One region of the Streptomyces sp. NPDC047108 genome, then DNA from elsewhere that is predicted to be linked to it. Evidence: riboswitches for the same ligand, from Rfam matches in the RefSeq annotation. Region 1 holds a riboswitch; each other region holds the start of a gene.

Region 1 (5,100 bases):
ATTCTCTCCTCTGCAGAAGGGAACCATTCCGCCCCCTTGGCGGCTTTGGCATCCGCGACAACCGATGGGGAGCGCGGCAAGTCACGCCGCATTACGCCGAATGGGGACAGAAGGCTCCGCGGAAGGCCCGCACGAGGCCCGGGATACGGTCGACACGTGCACGAGGAGAACCCCGCCCCGACCCCGCCCACGCTCTTCACCTGGGAGTTCGCAGCCGACCCGTACCCCGCGTACGCCTGGCTGCGCGAACACTCCCCGGTGCACTGGACCAGGCTGCCCAGCGGAGTGGACGCGTGGCTCGTCACCCGGTACGCGGACGCCAAGCAGGCGCTCGCCGATCCGCGGCTGTCGAAGAACCCCGCCCGGCACCAGGAGCGTGTCTCCGCCGGTGGCGCCGACGGCACGGCGGGCCGATCGGCGCACGCCAAGGGGAAGGTGGGCATTCCGGGCGAGCGGAGCGCCGAGTTGATGACGCATCTGCTCAACATCGATCCGCCCGACCACACCCGCCTGCGCCGCCTCGTCTCCAAGGCGTTCACCCCGCGCCGGGTCGCCGCGTTCGCCCCGCGCGTGAGCGAGCTGACCGACCGGCTCATCGACGGCTTCGCGGAACGGGGCGAAGCCGACCTCATCCATGAATTCGCCTTCCCGCTCCCGATCTACGCGATCTGCGACATGCTGGGCGTGCCGGCGGAGGACCAGGACGACTTCCGCGACTGGGCCGGGATGATGATCCGGCACGGCGGCGGACCGCGCGGCGGGGTGGCCCGGTCGGTGAAGAAAATGCGCCGCTATCTGGCCGAGTTGATCCACCGTAAGCGCGCCGACCCGGGCGACGACCTCATCTCGGGCCTGATCCGGGCCAGTGACCACGGCGAGCACCTCACCGAGGGAGAGGCCGCGGCGATGGCCTTCATCCTGCTCTTCGCCGGGTTCGAGACGACCGTCAACCTGATCGGGAACGGCACGTACGCGCTGCTGCGCAATCCCGGTCAGCGCGAACGCCTCCACCGGGCCCTCGCGGAGGGCGACGAGGCGCTGCTGGCGAACGGCGTCGAGGAACTGCTGCGCTACGACGGGCCGGTGGAGCTCGCCACCTGGCGGTTTGCCACCGAACCGGTCACCATCGGCGGGCAGTCCGTCGCCACCGGCGATCCCGTTCTCGTCGTCCTCGCCGCCGCCGACCGCGACCCCGCACGCTTCGACGACCCGGGCACGCTCGACCTCGCGCGCCGCGACAACCAGCACCTCGGGTACGGCCACGGGATCCACTACTGCCTGGGCGCACCGCTGGCCCGGCTGGAGGCGCAGACCGCACTCGCCGCACTTTTCCGGCGTCTTCCCGACGTACGACTCGCGGCGGAACCTGACGATTTGCGGTGGCGTGGAGGGCTCATCATGCGTGGATTGCGCACGCTTCCGGTCGAGTTCACCCCCTCTAAAATTGAGCAGGTTTCAACTATGTGATCTTCGCGTGATCTCCACTACATCGTCTTGTGACTGCGGTGCGACGGAGCTACTTTCGTGCGCGCACACCCTCGCTTCAGCCGTCTCTCGAAAGGCGCCCCGCATGCGTTCCGGGACCGGTCGGCACCGCCGCCCTCGTCAAGCACCGGCCATCTTCGTCACGGCCGGCGTGGCGGGTTCGGCGATCGCGCTGCCGCTGCTCGCGGCCGGTGGCGCGCAGGCAGCCGACACCGAGACCTGGGACCGGGTCGCCCAGTGCGAGAGCGGCGGCCTGTGGAGCGCGGACACCGGCAACGGCTACTTCGGAGGACTCCAGCTCACCCAGGACACCTGGGAGGAGTACGGCGGCCGCGACTACGCGCCCCGCGCCGATCTCGCCAGCCGCTCCCAGCAGATATCCGTCGCCGAGAAGATCCTCGCCGCCAAGGGGCCCCAGGCGTGGCCGAACTGCGCGCTGGACTCCGGCCTCACCGACGACGGCGAGGCCCCGGACGTGGACCCGGGCATCGACCTGTCACGTCCGGCCGAGACGCTCCTCCCCGGCGAGTCCCCCGCGCCCGGCGAGGACTACGGCGACTCCGGTTCGTCCGCATCCGACCCGCGCGACGGCGGCCAGGAGGACCGCGAGGAGTCCGGCGCACCGTCCGGCGACCACGACCAGGAGCGCGGCGGCTCGGAATCGCCCGCTCCGTCCGAGGAGGCCGGCTCCGGCAAGCACCGCGGTGCGCCCGCGGACGAGGACGCCGGGGACGGCGCGGCCGGTTCGGACCGCAAGGCGGGCGAGAGCAAGGGCGGGGGCGACGGGCGCGAGAACGGCCGTCACGCTTCCCGCGGCGGCGACTCCGGCCGCGCAGGGAAGGACGGGGACTACACCGTCCGACCGGGTGACAGTCTGTCGGCAATCGCCGAAGAGCACTCGCTCGCGGGTGGTTGGCCCGCGCTCTACGAGGCCAACGAGTCGGTCGTCGGCGGCGACCCCGACCTGATTCTCCCTGGTCAGAAGCTCGATCTCGGTGCGTCCCGGCGCTAGTTCGCGGCCGGGTTCATCGCTCCGGAGCGACTGAGAGAAGCATCTCATCGGCCCAACGGGCACCTTCCGCCTGCCCGATCCGCCCGTACCTGCCCCGACCTGCACAGATAAAGACAACAGCGGGAAATTCAGGGGCTCCTGGTGCTGGATGTCGGTTTTTGAACCGGTGGGACTTGTGTGCTTACCGTCGAAGCCGCTCGCCACACGGTGGGCGCCGACGGCCATCACGCCGAATCCTGCCGGTGGCCGGAGGACAGTCGACGCGTCAGCGCCGTAGGCAGGAGCGGGGGACCCAAGGTAAGTGCCGGACGGACCGCGGCAGCGGAACGGACGGCTAGGGGTGAAGACCGGTGCGCGAGCACCGGGCCGGGCCGCTCACAGCCCGAACCCGACAGCTCACCTCGCAGGCGTCGGTGAGGAGATGTTCCATGCTGCTTTCCGGCAACAAGGGTACCCGGGGCGCGCACCGCCGCCCATCGGCCATGGCCCGCATCGCAGCGCTCGCCGGTGTCGCCGGCACCGCGGTCGCCGTACCGCTCATGGGCGCCACATCGGCGAACGCCGCCTCCGTCGGAACCTGGGAGAAGGTCGCCCAGTGCGAGTCCGGCGGCGACTGGCACATCAACACCGGCAACGGCTACTACGGCGGGCTGCAGTTCTCGAAGTCGAGCTGGGCCGCGGCGGGCGGCACCCAGTACGCGCCCCGCGCCGATCTGGCCAGCAAGGAGCAGCAGATCGCCACCGCCGAGAAGCTGCTCGACATACAGGGGCCGGGTGCCTGGTCCTGCGCCGGCGCGGGCGGCCTGACCGCCGGCGGCCCGGACGCGGACGTGGACACCGCCCGCTCCTCGGCCGGGGGCGCCGAGGCCCGCGCCGACCGCAGCGACCGCGGCGACGGCCCGGGTACGTCGGGGCGGGCCGCGCCCAAGAGCGGCCCGGTGAAGAAGGGCGACGGCGAGTACGAGGTCAAGCCCGGTGACACCCTCGGCAGCATCGCCGACGCCGAGCGCGTCGAGGGGGGCTGGAAGAAGCTCTACGAGCGGAACAAGAAGATCGTCGACCGCGCCGACCTGATCTACCCCGGCCAGCGTCTCCACCTGAGCTGACCCGGTCGCGGGCCCGGCGCCACGGGCCGGGCCCGCCCCGTCCGCCGTGCCGGCCCGCCCCGGCTCGGGTGCCGGGCCCGCCCGCCGGCCGCGCGGATCATGAGCCCCCAAAGATCCCCTTTACGGGCCTTTGGGGGCCTTTTCGTCTCGGGGGGCGGGCAGAGGACGGCCGAGGATCCGGGGCCGGTTAGGCTCATGCCGCAGACAGGGATTCACGCAGTCCCTGCGTCCCAGCGTCAGATCCCAGAAGGAGATGCTCGTGCCGTCCATCGACGTCGTCGTAGCCCGCGAGATCCTCGACTCGCGAGGCAACCCCACGGTCGAGGTCGAGGTCGGCCTCGACGACGGCAGCACCGGCCGTGCCGCCGTTCCCTCCGGTGCCTCCACCGGAGCGTTCGAGGCCCTCGAGCTCCGCGACGGCGACAAGAGCCGCTACGGCGGCAAGGGCGTGGAGAAGGCCGTGCTCGCCGTGATCGAGCAGATCGGCCCGGAGCTGGTCGGCTACGACGCCACCGAGCAGCGCCTGATCGACCAGGCGATGTTCGACCTGGACGCCACCCCGGACAAGTCCTCGCTCGGCGCCAACGCGATCCTCGGTGTCTCCCTCGCCGTCGCGCACGCCGCCTCCGAGGCCTCCGACCTGCCGCTCTTCCGCTACCTCGGCGGACCGAACGCGCACCTGCTGCCGGTCCCGATGATGAACATCCTCAACGGCGGCTCGCACGCCGACTCCAACGTGGACATCCAGGAGTTCATGATCGCGCCGATCGGCGCCGAGTCCTTCTCCGAGGCGCTGCGCTGGGGCGCCGAGGTCTACCACACCCTGAAGTCCGTCCTGAAGGAGCGGGGCCTGTCCACCGGCCTCGGCGACGAGGGCGGCTTCGCGCCGAACCTCGACTCCAACCGCGAGGCCCTCGACCTGATCGTCGAGGCCATCAAGAAGGCCGGCTACCAGCCCGGCCAGGACATCGCGCTCGCCCTGGACGTCGCCGCCACCGAGTTCTACAAGGACGGCGTCTACGCCTTCGAGGGCAAGACCCGCACGGCGGCCGAGATGACCTCGTACTACGCCGAGCTGGTCGACGCGTACCCGCTGGTCTCCATCGAGGACCCGCTGAACGAGGAGGACTGGGACGGCTGGAAGACCATCACCGAGCGGCTCGGTGACAAGGTCCAGCTCGTCGGCGACGACCTGTTCGTCACCAACCCGGAGCGTCTGGCCCGCGGCATCGAGAACAACACCGCCAACGCGCTGCTGGTCAAGGTCAACCAGATCGGTTCCCTGACCGAGACCCTCGACGCCGTCGAGCTGGCCCAGCGCAACGGCTTCAAGTGCATGATGTCCCACCGCTCCGGCGAGACCGAGGACGTCACCATCGCCGACCTGGCCGTCGCCACCAACTGCGGCCAGATCAAGACCGGCGCCCCGGCCCGCTCCGAGCGCGTCGCCAAGTACAACCAGCTCCTGCGCATCGAGGAGATCCTCGACGACGCCGC
Region 2 (5,100 bases), on a different contig from region 1:
TCGCCGCCGTCACCGCGCTCAGCGGGCGTGACACGCTCGTCGTCTCCGACGCGGCCAACCACGCCTCGCTGATCGACGGCTGCCGTCTCTCGCGCGCCGAGACCGCCGTCGTCCCGCACGCCGACCCGGGCGCGGTCGCCAAGTCGCTGGACGGGCACGAGGGACGGGCCCTCGCCGTCACCGACTCGATCTTCTCGGTGGACGGCGACGCGGCACCGCTGGCGGAACTCGCCGCCGCGTGCCGCGCGCACGGCGCCGCGCTGCTCGTCGACGACGCGCACGGTCTCGGTGTACTCGGCGACGGCGGGCGGGGCGCGCTGCATGCCGCCGGTCTCGCGGGTGCGCCCGACGTCGTCACCACGGTCACGCTGTCGAAGTCCCTGGGCAGTCAGGGCGGCGCCGTCCTCGGGCCGGCGCGGGTCATCGAGCATCTGGTGAACACGGCCAGGACCTTCATCTTCGATACCGGGCTCGCCCCGGCCGCCGCGGGTGCGGCGCTGGCGAGCCTGCGGATGCTGGCCCGTGAGCCGGAGCGCGCGGCACGGGCCCGTACGGTCGCCTCCGAACTGCACCGCCGGCTCACCGAGGCCGGTCTCGCCACGGTGCGGCCGGACGCGTCCGTGGTCTCCGTCCGGGCGCCGTCCCCGGACGCGGCGGTCCGCTGGGCCGCCGACTGCCGTGCCGCCGGGCTGGTGGTGGGCTGCTTCCGCCCGCCCTCCGTGCCCGACGGCATCTCCCGGCTGCGGCTGACCGCCCGTGCCGATCTCACGGACGGTCAGATCGAGGACGCCGTCGCGGTGATCACCGGAGCGGCACCGGCGGCCTGACGGATGCTCCCGGCCGCACACGGCGCCTGACGAGCACATCAGCTCCGGCGCTCGAACCTCCCCGCCCGGACCTCCCGCACGAACAACTCCCAAGCGGCGGGGGAGAAGAGGAGCGCGGGTCCTGCCGTGTCCTTGGAGTCGCGTACGGCCACGCGGAGCCCGGAGCGCCCGGGGCCGTCAGCGGTTCCCACGACGGTTGCGGGGCCGATGAGGGCCGTCTCCACGCAGTTGTTCATGCCGGTGCTGCGGCTGCTGCGCCGCCAGCTCAGGCCCTGCAGACGGTCACTGGAGCGTATGTACGGGGGGTGGGGGACGGGGTGTTCGTGGGGGGTGGGCACTGCGCCTCCTCAGGGCATCGCCGATGCCGGCGATGAAGGCCAACGAGTCGTCACACGGGAGGGCGCGCCCCCGCAGCGTGTCGAATGCCTCGCTGTACGCCCTGAGATCCTCTTTCCGTTCGAGGTAGAGACTACTCGTCAAGTGGTCAAGAACGACCACGTCCAGATCAGCACTGAGCGGAAATGAAAAAATAACGAAAGGGCCGGTGACTCCGATGTGCATGCCGTGCGCGAACGGCATGACCTGGAGCCGGACATGGGGCAGCGAACCGACCTCGACGAGGTGCTCGAGCTGCTCCGCCATCACCTCGGGGGACTCGACCTCGCGCCGCAACACCGCCTCGTCCAGCACCGCGTGGAGCTCCAGCGGAGGGTGCGCCCGCAGGACGTCCTGGCGCGCGATCCGTACGTCCACCAGCTCGTCGATGCGCGAGGCGGGAAGCGCGGCGAGCGCGGCGCGCGTCACGGCGCGGGCGTAGCGGCAGGTCTGGAGCAGCCCGGGCACGACCAGCGTCTCCAGCGTCCTGGCGCGCACGGCCTCCGCCTCCAGACTGATGAAGTCCCGGTAGGCGGAGGGCAGAAGCTCGCGGTAGGCGTGCCACCACGCGCGCTGACCGCCGTTGGCGTCGGAGTTGGCGAGCGCCGCGAGCAGCGAGCGGAGTTCGGGATCCGTCACCCCGTACACATCCAGCAGCCGGGTCACGTCCGCCGCCTTGACACCGCTGCGTCCCGTCTCGATCCGGCTCACCTTCGACTGGTGCCAGCCGGCCAGGCGGGCGGCCTCGCCGCTGGTCAGACCTGCCATGTCGCGCTGGCGCCGCAGCTCATCGCCGAGCTTGCGGCGGCGTACCGCGGGACCGTGCTGCATGGGATCCTCCCGCTCCTCCCGGTGCCGCTGCCGGGCGGCACCGCGCGCCCGCCCGTGCGTCAGTGTGAGCCCAAATACCGGTTTCCGGCGAAGAGTTCACTGCATCGAGGGACAGATATATGCACATCCCGGTGGATCGCCCCCCGCACCGGACGCATCGGTGGCAGTCTGGCCGAAGGAGTCGCCGGAGGGTGGCTCCGACGTCGTCTCCGTATGCGTACAACGCGTCGGACCCCGGGCCTCGGCGGGAAAGGGACCGCGTCCGCGATGGCAGACCATCATGAAGCATCCATCACCTATCCGAGCGACCCTGCCTCCGTCACGGCGGCCCGCCGGTACGTCAGTGCCGTGCTCGCGGAGTGGGGTCTGCCGGAGAGCGCGGAGTGCGCCGACACCGTGCGGCTCATCGTGTCCGAACTCGCCACCAACGCCGTGGTGCACACGCTCGGCCGGTCGCCCACCTTCACCGTGGACATCCGGCTCGACCGCGACGAGCGTCTGCGTATCGGTGTCACCGACAGCCATCCGCGAAGACCGAGGCGGCTGCCCGCCGCGGTACAGCAGGACAACGGCCGGGGCATGGTGATCATCCGCAGCCTCACGGCCGAGGCCGGCGGCAAGCTCTCCGTCACGCCGACGGCGGAGGGCGGAAAGACCGTATGGATCACCCTGCCCTGGCCGGTCCCGACCACATGAAGCCCCCGGCGTACGGCGGTCGTTGACGAGGGGCCTTTCCGGGGCGGCGCCCGGCGCGCAGGGGATCCGCGCGCCGGGCCGCCCGTTCCGAGGGTGGTGAGAGGAGCCTCAGTCGACCCGGCCGTAGGCGACGTCGTTCGACCAGATCGGATCGACCCTCACGACCGAACCGGCCTTGGGGGAGTGCACGACCTTCCCGTCGCCCGCGTAGATGCCCACGTGGTAGACCCCGCGTCCGGCGCCGAAGAAGACGAGGTCACCGGGGCGCCGGCCGGAGGCCGGGACGCGCCGGGTGGAGTTGTACTGCGCCGACGCGGTCCGGGGGAGCTGCTTGCCCACGGACTTGTACGCGTAGACGGTCAGGCCCGAGCAGTCGAAGCTCCCCGGGCCGGAGGCGCCGTAGCGGTAGGGCGCGCCCCGCTTGGAGTGTGCGGCGTTGAGCGCCCGTGTCCCGAGGTGCAGTTGCTTGCGGGCCTTCGGTGCCTTGGGGCGATGTGCGGGCTGCTTCGCCGCTTTGCCGGATCCGGCCTGCCTCGATGGTTCCTTCCTGGGCGGCTGGGACGGTTTGTGCCGGCTGTCCGGCTCGGCGGAGGAGGGTCCGCCGTCGGGCCGGGTGCCGGGCATGCCCGGCAGGGATCCCGGTGGTCTGCCGCCCGACGGGCCGTTCACGGACGGCTCGTCCCCGATCAGGGCGAACGGGTCGTCGCCTGAGATCTGCTGCTCGATCCCGGACGCTCCCGCCCCGGCCGTGCTGCTCTGGGTCCGGGACGAGTCGGGGCCGGGCGGCGGCACCGCGTACGCCTTCGACGCGGAGCCCGGCGCCAGGAGCGCGCCGCCGACAGCTGCCAGGGTGAGCGCCGAAGCGGCGCCGGCCCGGCCGAGGAGGGACGGGACTTGTGCATGCGCGGTCATGCGCACCCCTTCGTCAGCCGCCTGTGAAGGGTGACCTGTCGGGTTCGGGCAGGCGAAGAATGCCCGGCCGCCGCAGCGGCTTCACCCCAAGGAGCGCCGGTTGAACCGGTGCCCCGGACTGCTCGGGTCCTCCACTCCTGCCGATCCACTGGTGTCGACCGGGCATCCGCGCGGCGGCAGGACTCGGCGTCCGCGTGGACCGCCCCACCGCGATGGCGGGGGCTTGTCGTCTAACGGATCGTCACGCAACGACCGTCAGATTTCCGATCGAAACGGGCACTTACGGCCTTAGTCACATTTGAGGCATTTGGCGGCCCTGGGGGTGATCCGGTACGGGATCCAGCGCTCGGTCATGCCCCGTACCAGCGCGGGAGCGGTGTGCCGGGGGCCGCTCCCCGCGCTCGGATCGCAAGTCGATCAAGTCAATTCTGGGCCTGACGGTACGTCGATCGGGCGAACACGTTCGGCCGTACCGTGACGCCGCGTCGGGCGACGGTTCGTCAACTCCGCCCCTCCGGGGGGAGGGTGACACGTGTGGCACGCCGGTCGCCGTCAAGGACCCGCAACGCGCGCGCCAGCGTCGCGGCGTGGATCGAACTCTCCCCGCGCTCGTGCATCAGAGCCAGCGCGTCCCGCAGCGCGGCCGCCTTGCCGACGAGAGCCTGGGCGGCGCGCAGTCCGCCGTACGTGTCGGAGGAGCGGGCCGGGTTGATGCGGCCCACGAGGTCGAGCACATCGAGGTAACGGTCCACCAGATCGCCCTCAGCGCGCGTCAGGGCGGGCAGCGGCGGCAGTTCGGGCGGCAGCACGCCGCTCACCGCTCGCCGGCCGGGAGGCCGGGGGCCGCCTTGCGATGGGGCACCACGCGGTCGGCGAGCCCGTACGCCAGGGCCGCTTCGGCGTCCAGGACGGTGTCGCGCTCGAGGTCGGCGGCGATGCGCTCCGCCGGCTGCCCCGTGTGGTGTACGAGCAGTCCCTCCAGGAGCGCGCGCAGGCGCAGCAACTCCGCGGCCTGGACCTCCAGGTCGCTCACCTGGCCCTCGACCGGATCCGGCAGGGTCGGCTGGCGGAGGAGCGCACGGGAGCCGGGCAGCATCAGGCGTTTCCCGGGCGTGCCGGCGGCCAGCAGCACCGCGGCCGACGAGGCGGCCTGCCCCAGGCACACGGTCTCGATGTCGCAGCTGACGTACCGCATCGTGTCGTGGACGGCGCACATCGCGGTCGTCGAGCCGCCGGGGGAGTTGATGTAGAGCGAGATGTCCCGGTCGGGGGCGGCGTGTTCGAGGTGGATGAGCTGCGCCGTCACGTCGTTGGCCGCGGCGTCGTCGATCGGTGTTCCCAGCAGGACGATGCGCTCCTGGAGGAGCCTGGAGTACGGATCCGTCGTGCGGGTCCCGGAGCTGGTGCGCTCCGTGAACTCCGGCAGGACGGAGCGATCGGTCGGACGGTCCATGGTCGG
Region 3 (5,100 bases), on a different contig from region 1:
ACAGAGAGATGATCCCACCGGTTTGCTGACCGAAATCGGTGCTTCCGATAATTCAGGTGCCCAGGAGCAGCCGGTTTCGGCCACGGGGCTGCGCCGCCATGAGGGACTGCGAACCATCGGCGGCCCCGGGCCCGTTCGCCGCACGGGCGAGGAACGGGCGACACGTGGGCCAGGAGCGGACCTAGGCCGGGCGTGTGGCGCCCGAGAACGGCATCTCGTCGATGGGTGCCACCCGCACCGGCGCCCCGGGGCGTGGCGCGTGGATCATCTGCCCGCCGCCGATGTAGAGGCCGACATGGCTGACGCCGGAGTAGAAGAAGACCAGGTCGCCAGGGGCCAGTTGGGAGCGCGAGATCCGCTGGCCCGAGTTGATCTGCGTGTACGTGGTGCGCGGCAGGGACACCCCGGCGGCGCGCCAGGCGGCCTGGGTCAGACCCGAGCAGTCGTAACCGGAGGGGCCCGTGGCACCCCAGACGTACGGCTTGCCCAGGGCGCTCTGCGCGTATGTGACCGCCTGGGCGGCGCGGGCGTTGGGGGCCCGCACCGGGCCGCGGGGCACTGAGCGGCCCGCCCGGCCCGCGATGGCGAGGCCGTCCGCGGAGTGGCCGTCCTGGTCGAGGACCGCCGCGCGTTGCGCCGCCGTCAGCCGGTCGAGCAGCCGCTCGGCCTCGCGGAGCTTGCCGTGCACGGTGCGCTTGTGTCGGCCCAACGCGGCCTGGTGGTCCTTGAGTTCGGACAGTTTCCCGGACGCCTCGCTCCGTACCTGCTCAAGGGCGCGGAGCTGTCGCTGGACGCCGGAGACGGCAGTCGCCTGGCGGCTGCCGGCGCGCTCGACGACGGCCGCACGGTCGAGGTAGTCGTCGGGTGAGGAGGAGAGGACGAGCTGGAGCGCCGGGTCGATGCCGCCGGAGCGGTACTGGGACGTGGCGATCGAGCCGAGCGCGTTGCGTGAGGCGCTGAGCTTCCCGGTCCTGCGGGCCGCCTCGTCGCGGAGACGGTCCAGGGACCGCTGCGCCGTACGCGTCTTCTCCATCGCGCCGTTGTACTTCTCGGTGGCGACCTCGGCGTCGTGGTGGAGCCGGTCGACCTTCTCCCGCACCTGCGCCGGGGTGGGCGCCGGGTCGGCCTGGGCGGCTCCTTCGAGGGCGACGGAGCCCGCCGCGCCCGCGAGGGCGAACGTCGCGGCCGTACGGACGGCGGTGCTGCCCGTCAGCGAGCCGATGAACGATCGCTGCCTGGGCTTCCTGTGCGAGGCCACGGCGGTCGTCACTTCCTTCCCCTGGTCTCCGGTGGCCTTGCGGAGGGGGCCGTTCCGGGGTGCCGTACGGGCACCTAGGGGGAGGACGTTAATCCGCTTCGTCACGGTCGTGAGCCGGGATGACCGGGACTGAAACGTTTCGGTACGGCACTGATCGTACGGACCGGGTGATTTCCCCACGCTGTGGTCATTCGCCCTCCGGGCATGACCGAAGCGGCAATTGAGGGCCACCTGAGTGGGAGCGGCTGCTATGGGCCCGGCTAGGCTCCGCGCATGGACATAGCCATCAATGTCTTTGTCGGCCTGCACATCATCGGCATCGCGGCCCTGCTCGGCGGCTTCCTGAACCAGATGAAGGCGATGGGCCAGGGCACCGCGCGCTTCACGCCGGGCATGCTGCACGGCGCGCTGACCATGCTCGTCACCGGTGTCGCGCTGGTGGGGCTGAACCAGGCCGACGACCAGACGGTGAACAACGTCAAGATCGGCGTGAAGCTCGCCGTCCTGGTCGTCATCCTCGCCCTCGTCTATGTGAAGCGGGACGAGGAGAAGGTCGAGAAGGGGGCTTTCGGCGCCGTCGGCCTGCTCACGCTTGCCAACATCTTCATCGCCGTGCTCTGGACCTGACGGCGACCTGAGGGCGGGCCTGTCCGCCGCTCCCGTGTCCGAACACCCCGCCCCCGTGGACACCGCGCAGCCCCCCGGCCGCGCGGTGCCTGACCGTACGGGCGGGTCCCGCCCCGCCGCCGGGGCCGGACACCGCCCGGCACCAAGGGGTGCCCCGGCCGGGGCACCCCTTGAGAAGAGCCGCTGCTACGCGGGCCGGACACTGCCGTAGATCGGCATGTACGTGATGGCCTCGGTGCGGACGTTCGCACCCGGCTTCGGCGCGTGGATCATCTGGCCGTTGCCGGTGTAGATGCCCACGTGGCTGATGTCGTCGTAGAAGAAGACGAGGTCACCCGGCTTCAGGTCCTCGGTGGCGACCCGCGTGCCGACCTTCACCTGGTCCCAGGTGGTGCGCGGCAGCGAGACCCCTGCGGCCTTCCAGGCGCCCTGGGTCAGACCCGAGCAGTCGAAGGAGTTGGGGCCGGTGGCCCCCCACACGTACGGCTTGCCTATCTGGGCCCGCGCGAAGGCGAGCGCCTTCTCGGCCTTGGCCGAGTACGAGCCGGAGGAGCCCTCGGCCTGGCCGGAGCCCTGGTCGGCCTCCTCCTGGCGCTGCTTCTCGGCCTGCTGCCGGGCCAGTTCCTCGGCCTTGCGCTTGGCCTCGGCCTTCTTCTTGCGCTCGATAGCGGCCAGCCGAGCCTTCTCCTCGGCGGTCAGCTTCGACAACAGCTCGCGTGCGTCCGAGAGTTTGCGCTGCACCGACTCCTTGGTGGTGCGGAGCTGCTTCTGCGACTCGGTCAGACCCGCCAGGCTCTCCGTGGCCTCGGCGCGCTTCTTCGTCGCGGCGCGCTGCTGGGTCTGGAAGTCCTCGACCGCCTGCTTCTGCTGCCCGGTCATACGGGACATCAGATGGTCCTGGTCGAAGTAGCTCTGCGGATCGTCGGCGAGCATCATCGTGGCCGTCGACGCCATGCCGCCGTTGCGGTACTGGGTGGCCGCGTAGCTGCCGAGCAGCCGTCGCGCCTCGTTCAGCTTCTCGGTGCGCTTGGCGACGTCGTCGAGCAGCCGGTCGACGCGGGTGCGCTGCTGATCCGTGCGTTCCTTGGCCTGGTTGTACGACTGCGTGGCGCTGCCGGCCTGCCGGTAGAGCTCGTCCACCTTCTTCTGGACTTCTTCGATGCCCTGTTTCGGCTCGCCCGGAGCCGCCTGCGCTGTCTGCGACAACAGGCCGACCGATGCGAGGGCCGCGGTCGTCAGCCCGACGGCAGCCCGGCCCGAGCCGGGTGACGTGAGGCCACGAAGCCGCGATTTGCGGTGCGACGCCAAGGCGCGCGTCTCCTTCCGTGGACCGCTTACCGGGTTAGCTGTCGGGTTCGGGCGATCGGAAGGCTGCCCTACGGCGCCGCGCCGACGGACTGCTCAGTGCACGTGCGCGGGCCGATTCACCCCGGTGGGACGTGTGGGTCCCCGGTTCCGGATGCCGAGGGGACGTCGGTCGGACATCCGCCGGGCAGCGCCGGATTCAGCGGAGGCGGCTCGTGCCGACGCGGGTCGTCGACGGGGGGTTGCGGGCCACCTGAGCGAGCACGGTAGCCAACGTGTGGGGTACCTGTGAAGGCTGATGTTCGATATGCCCGAAACCTTTTCGTGACCAATCCGCGGCATGATCGTTCGGACCCGGATCCGGGTCCGGCGGAACCGGATCGGGGCTCCGTCCGTCCGACGACCGGGATCCGGCGTGGGCTGTCGGTCCGGCCGCCTAGACTCGGGGAGCGATGAGCAGCCTCTTTGACGACAACTTCCTGGCGGGCTTCCAGCACCGCGCCCCGGGCGCCTCCGCCCACGCGGGACGACCCGGTGAGGAGCACCCGCCCCCGCCGCCCGAGGAGGGCGGCGGCGAGGAGATCTCCGCCGATCTCTTCGGCGGCCGCTTCGACGCCTCCGCGGACGAGGAGGCGCGCGAGCGGTACTACCGCAACGGCGCGCACCGCCCCGTGGTGGACACCGCCGCGCTGCTCGAGGGGCTGAACGAGGAGCAGCGTTCCGCCGTCGTCCACAGCGGCTCTCCGCTGCTCATCGTCGCCGGGGCCGGCTCCGGCAAGACCCGGGTGCTCACCCACCGCATCGCGTATCTGCTCGGCGCCCGGCAGGTGCACCCCGGCCAGATCCTCGCGATCACCTTCACCAACAAGGCCGCGGGCGAGATGAAGGAGCGCGTCGAGGAGCTGGTCGGCCCGCGCGCCAAGGCGATGTGGGTCTCCACCTTCCACAGCGCCTGCGTCCGCATCCTGCGCCGCGAGAGCAAGAAGCTCGGCTTCACCTCCAGCTTCTCGATCTACGACGCCGCCGACTCCAAGCGCCTGATGTCACTGGTCTGCCGCGACCTGGACCTCGACCCGAAGCGCTATCCGCCGAAGTCCTTCAGCGCGAAGATCTCCAACCTCAAGAACGAGCTGATCGACGAGGAGGACTTCGCGGGGCAGGCGTCCGACCCCTTCGAGAAGACCCTCGCCGAGGCGTACACGCTGTACCAGTCGCGGCTGCGCGAGGCCAACGCGCTGGACTTCGACGACATCATCATGACCACCGTCCATCTGCTCCAAGCGTTCCCCGACGTGGCCGAGCACTACCGGCGACGCTTCCGCCATGTGCTGGTGGACGAGTACCAGGACACCAACCACGCCCAGTACATGCTGGTGCGCGAGCTGGTCGGCACCGAGGACACCGCCCCCGAGGACGGTGTGGGCGAGCTGTGCGTCGTGGGTGACGCCGACCAGTCGATCTACGCCTTCCGCGGTGCCACGATCCGCAACATCCTCCAGTTCGAGGAGGACTACCCCGACGCGACGACGATCCTGCTGGAGCAGAACTACCGCTCCACGCAGACGATCCTCTCCGCCGCCAACGCGGTCATCGAGCGCAACGCCGACCGCCGCCCCAAGAACCTGTGGACGGAGGCCGGAGCCGGATCGGCCATCACCGGCTACGTCGCCGACACCGAGCACGACGAGGCACAGTTCGTCGCCGACGAGATAGACCGCCTGACGGACGAGGGCGAGGCCAGAGCAGGAGACGTCGCCGTCTTCTACCGCACCAACGCCCAGTCCCGGGTCTTCGAGGAGATCTTCATCCGGGTCGGCCTGCCGTACAAGGTCGTCGGCGGCGTCCGCTTCTACGAGCGCCGCGAGGTCCGTGACGTCCTCGCGTATCTGCGGGTGCTGGCCAACCCCGAG
Region 4 (5,100 bases), on a different contig from region 1:
GCGCGCTCGCTCGCGCGCAGCGTGGCGCGGCGCCACCACGGGAAGGACGCGGCGCGGGCCGTCGCCGAGTACGAGTCCTTCGCCACCACGCTCGCCTTCCTGCGGCAGCGGGCGCACCGGGGGACGGCCGGGGCGGACTTCGTCGCCCGGGAGCAGGAGCTGCTGCACCACCTCTGGCAGCGCAAGGAGGTGGCCCAACCCGCCCTGGCTCACGCCGCGTTGGTCACGTCGCCGCCCCGGGTCGCGCCGCAGTGGGGACACGGGCCAGGTCCGCAGGGCCGCTCGCCGTACGGCCCCGGCATGCCGCAGCCGTACGGCCAGGGACCGTACGGTCAGGGCAGGTACGGGCAGGGACCGTACGGGCAGGGGCACGGGGTCCCTCCGCAGCACGGTCCGGGCCCGTACGGCGGTGGCCAGGGACCGGCCGCGCCGACCGATCACCGTCCTCCGTACGGCCGTTGACGCACCGCGCGGAGGCCGCGCCGGGGACGACCGGCTGAGCACAGGGCGGCCGGACGTCGATCAGCACACCGGACGTCGGCCCGTGGGCCGTTGCCGTGGGCCGTGGACGTGGGCCGTGGACGTGGGCCGTGGACTGCATGCGGACAGACCGGCAGCCCCGGTGCCAGGGGGGAGGAAACACCGGGGCTGTCGGCGAACGCGGTGGGGGTGGCCGACCGGTGGACGGACGGCCTCAGGGTGAGCGCGCCGGGGCGGCGCGGGAGGGGAAGGGAGCGGGCTCCGGGTCAGGGAGTCTGGCCCTTGCCGCGCAGCCACGCGGCCGGGTCGATCGGGTCGCCGCCGCCCGGACGGACCTCCAGGTGGAGGTGGGCGCCGGTGACGTTGCCCGTGGCACCGACGCGGCCGATGGTCTCGCCCGTCGTCACCTTCCCGGACGTCTTGGTCATCGAGGACAGGTGGCAGTACCAGACCTCGGTGCCGTCGTCGAGGGTGAGGATGATCCGGTAGCCGTAGGAGCCCGCCCAGCCGGCCTCGGTGATCGTGCCGCCGTGCACCGCCTTGGCCGGGGTGCCGCTCGGGGCTGCGAAGTCGAGCCCGGTGTGGTCGCTGGACCACAGGGAGCCGGCCTGTCCGAAGCCGGCGGTGAGCGTGTACGAGGCGACGGGGAGGGTGAACTGCTTGGCCAGCTTGGCCAGTCGCTCCTCCTCGGCCTTGCGCGCCGCCTCCTCCTTGGCCTTGCGCACGGCGGCCGCCTTGGCCTCCGCGGCCTTCTCCTTGGCCTCGGCCGCCTCTTCGGCGGCCTTCTTCGCCGCGGCCTTCTGGGCCGCGTCGCGCTGCGCGCTCTCGGCCGCGGTCTGCTGCTGCTCGGCCTGGCGCATGATGCGGGCGCGCAACGCCTCGCCCGCGCCGGTGCCGTTGGCGGCCTCGGTGTCGGTGAGTCCCGCGGTGGAGAGCGGGGTCGCGGCTCCGGCGGGGGTGTCTTCGTCGGACACCAGGGAACCGATGCCCGGCAGGGACTTCGCGTCCGGGAGCTGGTCCGAGACGGAGCCGAGGTCGGGCATGGAGATGGAGACCGGGGGCTTGTCCTGCGCGCTGGCCATGCCGCCGGCGCCGACGGCCGCGAACATGCCGACACCGAGGACGGCGCCGCTGCGGGCCATGCCGCCACCGCGCTGCTTGATGACGCGGTGCCTGCCGCGTACCGGCGCAAGGGAGTCCTCGGTCGGGTTCCACTCGCCGTCACCGGCGGCCGGGGGTTCCTCGCCGAACTCGCCGAATCCGCCGGGGCCGTAAGGGGCGGAGGGTTCGTACAAGGGCTCCGGAGCAGGCCTGTTGGACGCCACGCGGGCGCTCTCCTTTCCTTCCTTCACGCCTACCGGGTTAGCTGACGGGTTCGGAGCAGGAAGGTCTCCTACGAGCGCCTTTGGGAAAGGTGCCCGATTCACCCCAAGAGTGTGGTTCCCCGGTTCCCTTGGTGCAGTTGGTGCCAGTGGTGCGGATCACTGCGGTGGTACTGGTGGTGCTGATGGTGCGGGATTCGGCGTAGGCGCACGGTGCCACCTCTTGTGGCGGCTGGGACGACCGCGCTGCGTTATCGAACGTTAATAGACCGCGGGACCTGTTTCCAAGCTGTTCCGTGTGATCGTTAACGAAATCCGTAGGGGCAAATCGGTACATGATCCAGGAAAAACGGGCGAGTTGACCTCTCGACCGGCAAGCGTCTCTAGCTGATGGTTCGTCAGTTGTTATGCGGAGGGGTGCGATCCGGTTACGGTCCGTGGCGCACCGGACGTGTCACCGCGAGCAGCGCCATGTCATCCGGTGCCTCACCCGCCGCGTGCCGCCGGACATCGTCCACGAGGGCGTCGAGGAGCGTGCCGGGATCGGGGAAGTGCATACCGCGCAGCCGCTCCCCCGGGTCGTAGAAGACACCGCGCGCGTTGCGCGCCTCGGTCACCCCGTCGGTGAAGAGCAGCAGCGTGGCGCCGCCGGGGAACGCGAACTCCTGGACCAGGTCCGGCCAGACGCCGAGGTCGTCCATGCCGAGAGGCAGCGCGGCCACCTTCGGATCGGCGGTGCTCAGACGGCCGTCCTCGTAGAGCAGCAGCGGCGACGGGTGGCCGCGGTTGAGCAGACGCAGCGAGCTCGCGTCGGCCGGACCGCCGGCCGGGTGCACCTCGGCCAGGACGACCGTGGTGAAGCCCTCGTACGGCTCCAGCTCCTCCTGCCGAGCGCTCTCGCGGCGCAGCGCCCCCTCCAGTCGCCGGGCGAGCCCGTCCAGCGTCGCCTCCTGCTCGGCCGCCTCCCGGAACGAGCCGATGAGGATCGCCACCGCTTCGACGGCGCCCAGCCCCTTGCCCCGTACGTCCCCGACGATCAGGCGCACCCCGTACGGGGTGTCCTGCACGGCGTAGAGGTCGCCGCCGATGCTGGCCTCGGCGTGGGCGGCCTCGTAGCGCGCGGCGACGTCGAAGCCGCCGATCCGCTCGGCGGGGTCGGGCAGGACGGCACGCTGGGCGGCCTCCGCGATGGTGCGCGCCGAGGCGAGGCGCCGGTCGCCCAGGCGCACGACACGGTTGATGAGCAGGGCGAGCACGGCGACCGTGAAGACCGTGACGAGCTCGGTGACCGACTCGATGTCGGTGAGCCGCGTGTCGTACAGGCGCAGGGCGAGCACGGTGAGCACGCTCGCCCCACCCGTGAGGGCCGTGACCCCGAGCGAGAAGAACGGGGCGGCCACGAGCGGGGCGGCCGAGAAGAAGGGGGAGCCCGTGAAGGGGGGCGGCGTCATGAGGTCGAAGACGGCGCCGCCGATGATCAGCAGAACCGGGACCCAGCGGATGACCCGGGCGCTGGGACGGCGGGCTCCACCGAGGCGGCGAGGTCCCTCGACATGCGTCCCCACCTGCTGACTCCTGCCCATCCGTGCCGGGCGCGGCGACCTGTCCGAGCGCGCGCCACTTCCACCCTCGCCGGGTGGGGCGCCGTACGCGAATCGGGCGGGTCGGCGGGGCGCGACACACCCCGGACCGGACGCGCGACGTGCCCAGGACCGGAGTGCACCGAAAGGCACCGGATGGGCTGGAAGCCCCATCATTGCGGCTTTGGAGTTAACTTCGTAGATATGAACACCGCAGCGAAGCCCTGGGCGGGTCGCATCCTGCTCGTGCCGGTGCTGGCGGTCGTCGCCGTCGCTCTCGTACTGGTGGCCGTCATGGCACCCGGGGCGCGAGCCGCGGACGGGCTCGACAGCGCCGCGAACGCCCTGAGCAAGGGCCCTGTGTACGTCGATCCGCGGGCGAGGGACCAGCTTCCGCCTCCGGCCGCGGACGCTCTGGCGGACAAGATCAAGAAGGCGGACAAGCCGGTGTTCGTCGCCGTGCTGCCGGCCGCCAAGGAATTCAACCCGCCGACCCTGCTCCAGGACCTGCGGAACAAGACCGGGATCACCGGTGTCTACGCGGTCGCGCTGGGCGACCGGTTCGACGCCGGGGCCGACTCCTCCGTGATGTCCCGCAACGCGGTCGACAACCTCAGCGGCTCCGTGGAGCGCTCGTCCCCCGGCGATGTACAGGCCATGGTCGAGTCCTTCGTCGACGACGCCCTGCCGCAGGCGAGCGGCCACGCCCCGGACACCTGGAGCGGCGGCTCCGCCACGGACACCGGGACGGACACCTCCCCCTCCACCCGGGTCGGCCCGCTCGGGCTCCTGGCCACGCTCGGCGTGCTGATCGCGGCCGTCGGCGGTGGCGCGCTGCTGGTCGGCAGCCGGAACCGGCGGCGCCGGGCCGAGCGGGAGCGTGCGCAGCTGGCGACGCTCCGCCCCGTCGTCGACGAGGACATCACCGCCTTCGGCGAGGAGGTCGAGCGGATCGACTTCGACCCTTCGGCCCCGGAGACCACGGACGCGATGCGCGAGGACTACGCCGCGGCACTGGACTCGTACGACAAGGCCAAGGCCGCGATGGACCGCGCGCGGCGCCCCGGTGACGTCCGCGGCGTGACCGAGGCCCTGGAGGACGGCCGGTTCTCGCTGGCCACGCTCGAGGCGCGGCGGGACGGCAGGCCGCTGCCCGACCGCCGGCCGCCGTGCTTCTTCGATCCACGGCACGGCCCGTCCGTCTCGGACGGGCGGTGGGCCCCGCCGGGCGGCGAGGAGCGGACCGTCCCGGTCTGCGCGGCGGACGCGGCGCGGCTGGAGGACGGCGAGGAGCCGATGGGGCGCGAGGTGCAGACGGCACAGGGCCCTAAGCCCTACTGGGACGCAGGACCGGCGTACGGGCCGTGGGCCTACGGCTACTACGGCGGCGGGATCCTGCCCGGCCTCCTGGTCGGCACGCTGCTGGGCAGCCTGATGACGAGTCCGGCGTACGCGTACGACGGCAGCGGGTACGGCGACGGCGGCGGGGACTACGGAGGCGGCGACTACTCCGGTTCCGACTTCGGCGGAGGTGACTTCGGCGGAGGATTCGGAGGCGGCGACTTCGGCGGCGGAGGGTTCTGAGGCCGGGGCGGCGCGGTTCCGACGTGGCGCGCGGCGCCGGGACGGCAGGGGTCAGGGTCCCGGCGCCGTGCCGCCTCAGGACCGTGGCTCCGTGACGCACGGGCGTCACAACGCGTCGACCGCGCTCACCTTCC

Evidence for each region. A riboswitch is a leader RNA that binds a small molecule or an ion and turns the genes downstream of it on or off. The one in region 1 is predicted to bind cyclic di-AMP.
Region 2: linked by a shared signal. The riboswitch ahead of ABZ822_RS24840 (NlpC/P60 family protein) and the one ahead of ABZ822_RS00420 (transglycosylase family protein) in region 1 are both predicted to bind cyclic di-AMP.
Region 3: linked by a shared signal. The riboswitch ahead of ABZ822_RS17180 (NlpC/P60 family protein) and the one ahead of ABZ822_RS00420 (transglycosylase family protein) in region 1 are both predicted to bind cyclic di-AMP.
Region 4: linked by a shared signal. The riboswitch ahead of ABZ822_RS27370 (M23 family metallopeptidase) and the one ahead of ABZ822_RS00420 (transglycosylase family protein) in region 1 are both predicted to bind cyclic di-AMP.

What each region holds. Positions count from the first base shown of each region.
Region 1 is NZ_JBEYUP010000001.1:98,069-103,168, reverse strand. Features, by position in the region: gene ABZ822_RS00430 (cytochrome P450) at 157-1,467, shown strand; gene ABZ822_RS00425 (transglycosylase family protein) at 1,571-2,497, shown strand; cyclic di-AMP (ydaO/yuaA leader) riboswitch at 2,757-2,922, shown strand; gene ABZ822_RS00420 (transglycosylase family protein) at 2,926-3,603, shown strand; gene eno (phosphopyruvate hydratase) at 3,863-5,100, shown strand, end outside.
Region 2 is NZ_JBEYUP010000015.1:101,872-106,971, reverse strand. Features, by position in the region: gene ABZ822_RS24865 (8-amino-7-oxononanoate synthase) at 1-827, shown strand, start outside; gene ABZ822_RS24860 (DUF397 domain-containing protein) at 866-1,123, opposite strand; gene ABZ822_RS24855 (helix-turn-helix transcriptional regulator) at 1,110-2,033, opposite strand; gene ABZ822_RS24850 (ATP-binding protein) at 2,301-2,729, shown strand; partial or broken gene ABZ822_RS24845 (C40 family peptidase) at 2,838-3,176, opposite strand; partial or broken gene ABZ822_RS24840 (NlpC/P60 family protein) at 3,528-3,641, opposite strand; cyclic di-AMP (ydaO/yuaA leader) riboswitch at 3,644-3,811, opposite strand; gene ABZ822_RS24835 (hypothetical protein) at 4,142-4,450, opposite strand; gene ABZ822_RS24830 (ATP-dependent Clp protease proteolytic subunit) at 4,456-5,094, opposite strand.
Region 3 is NZ_JBEYUP010000007.1:167,195-172,294, forward strand. Features, by position in the region: gene ABZ822_RS17170 (C40 family peptidase) at 182-1,258, opposite strand; gene ABZ822_RS17175 (hypothetical protein) at 1,532-1,885, shown strand; gene ABZ822_RS17180 (NlpC/P60 family protein) at 2,072-3,193, opposite strand; cyclic di-AMP (ydaO/yuaA leader) riboswitch at 3,201-3,364, opposite strand; gene pcrA (DNA helicase PcrA) at 3,643-5,100, shown strand, end outside.
Region 4 is NZ_JBEYUP010000020.1:18,959-24,058, forward strand. Features, by position in the region: gene ABZ822_RS27365 (PrsW family intramembrane metalloprotease) at 1-462, shown strand, start outside; gene ABZ822_RS27370 (M23 family metallopeptidase) at 747-1,805, opposite strand; cyclic di-AMP (ydaO/yuaA leader) riboswitch at 1,817-1,958, opposite strand; gene ABZ822_RS27375 (PP2C family protein-serine/threonine phosphatase) at 2,231-3,367, opposite strand; gene ABZ822_RS27380 (hypothetical protein) at 3,587-4,966, shown strand; gene ABZ822_RS27385 (hypothetical protein) at 5,072-5,100, opposite strand, start outside.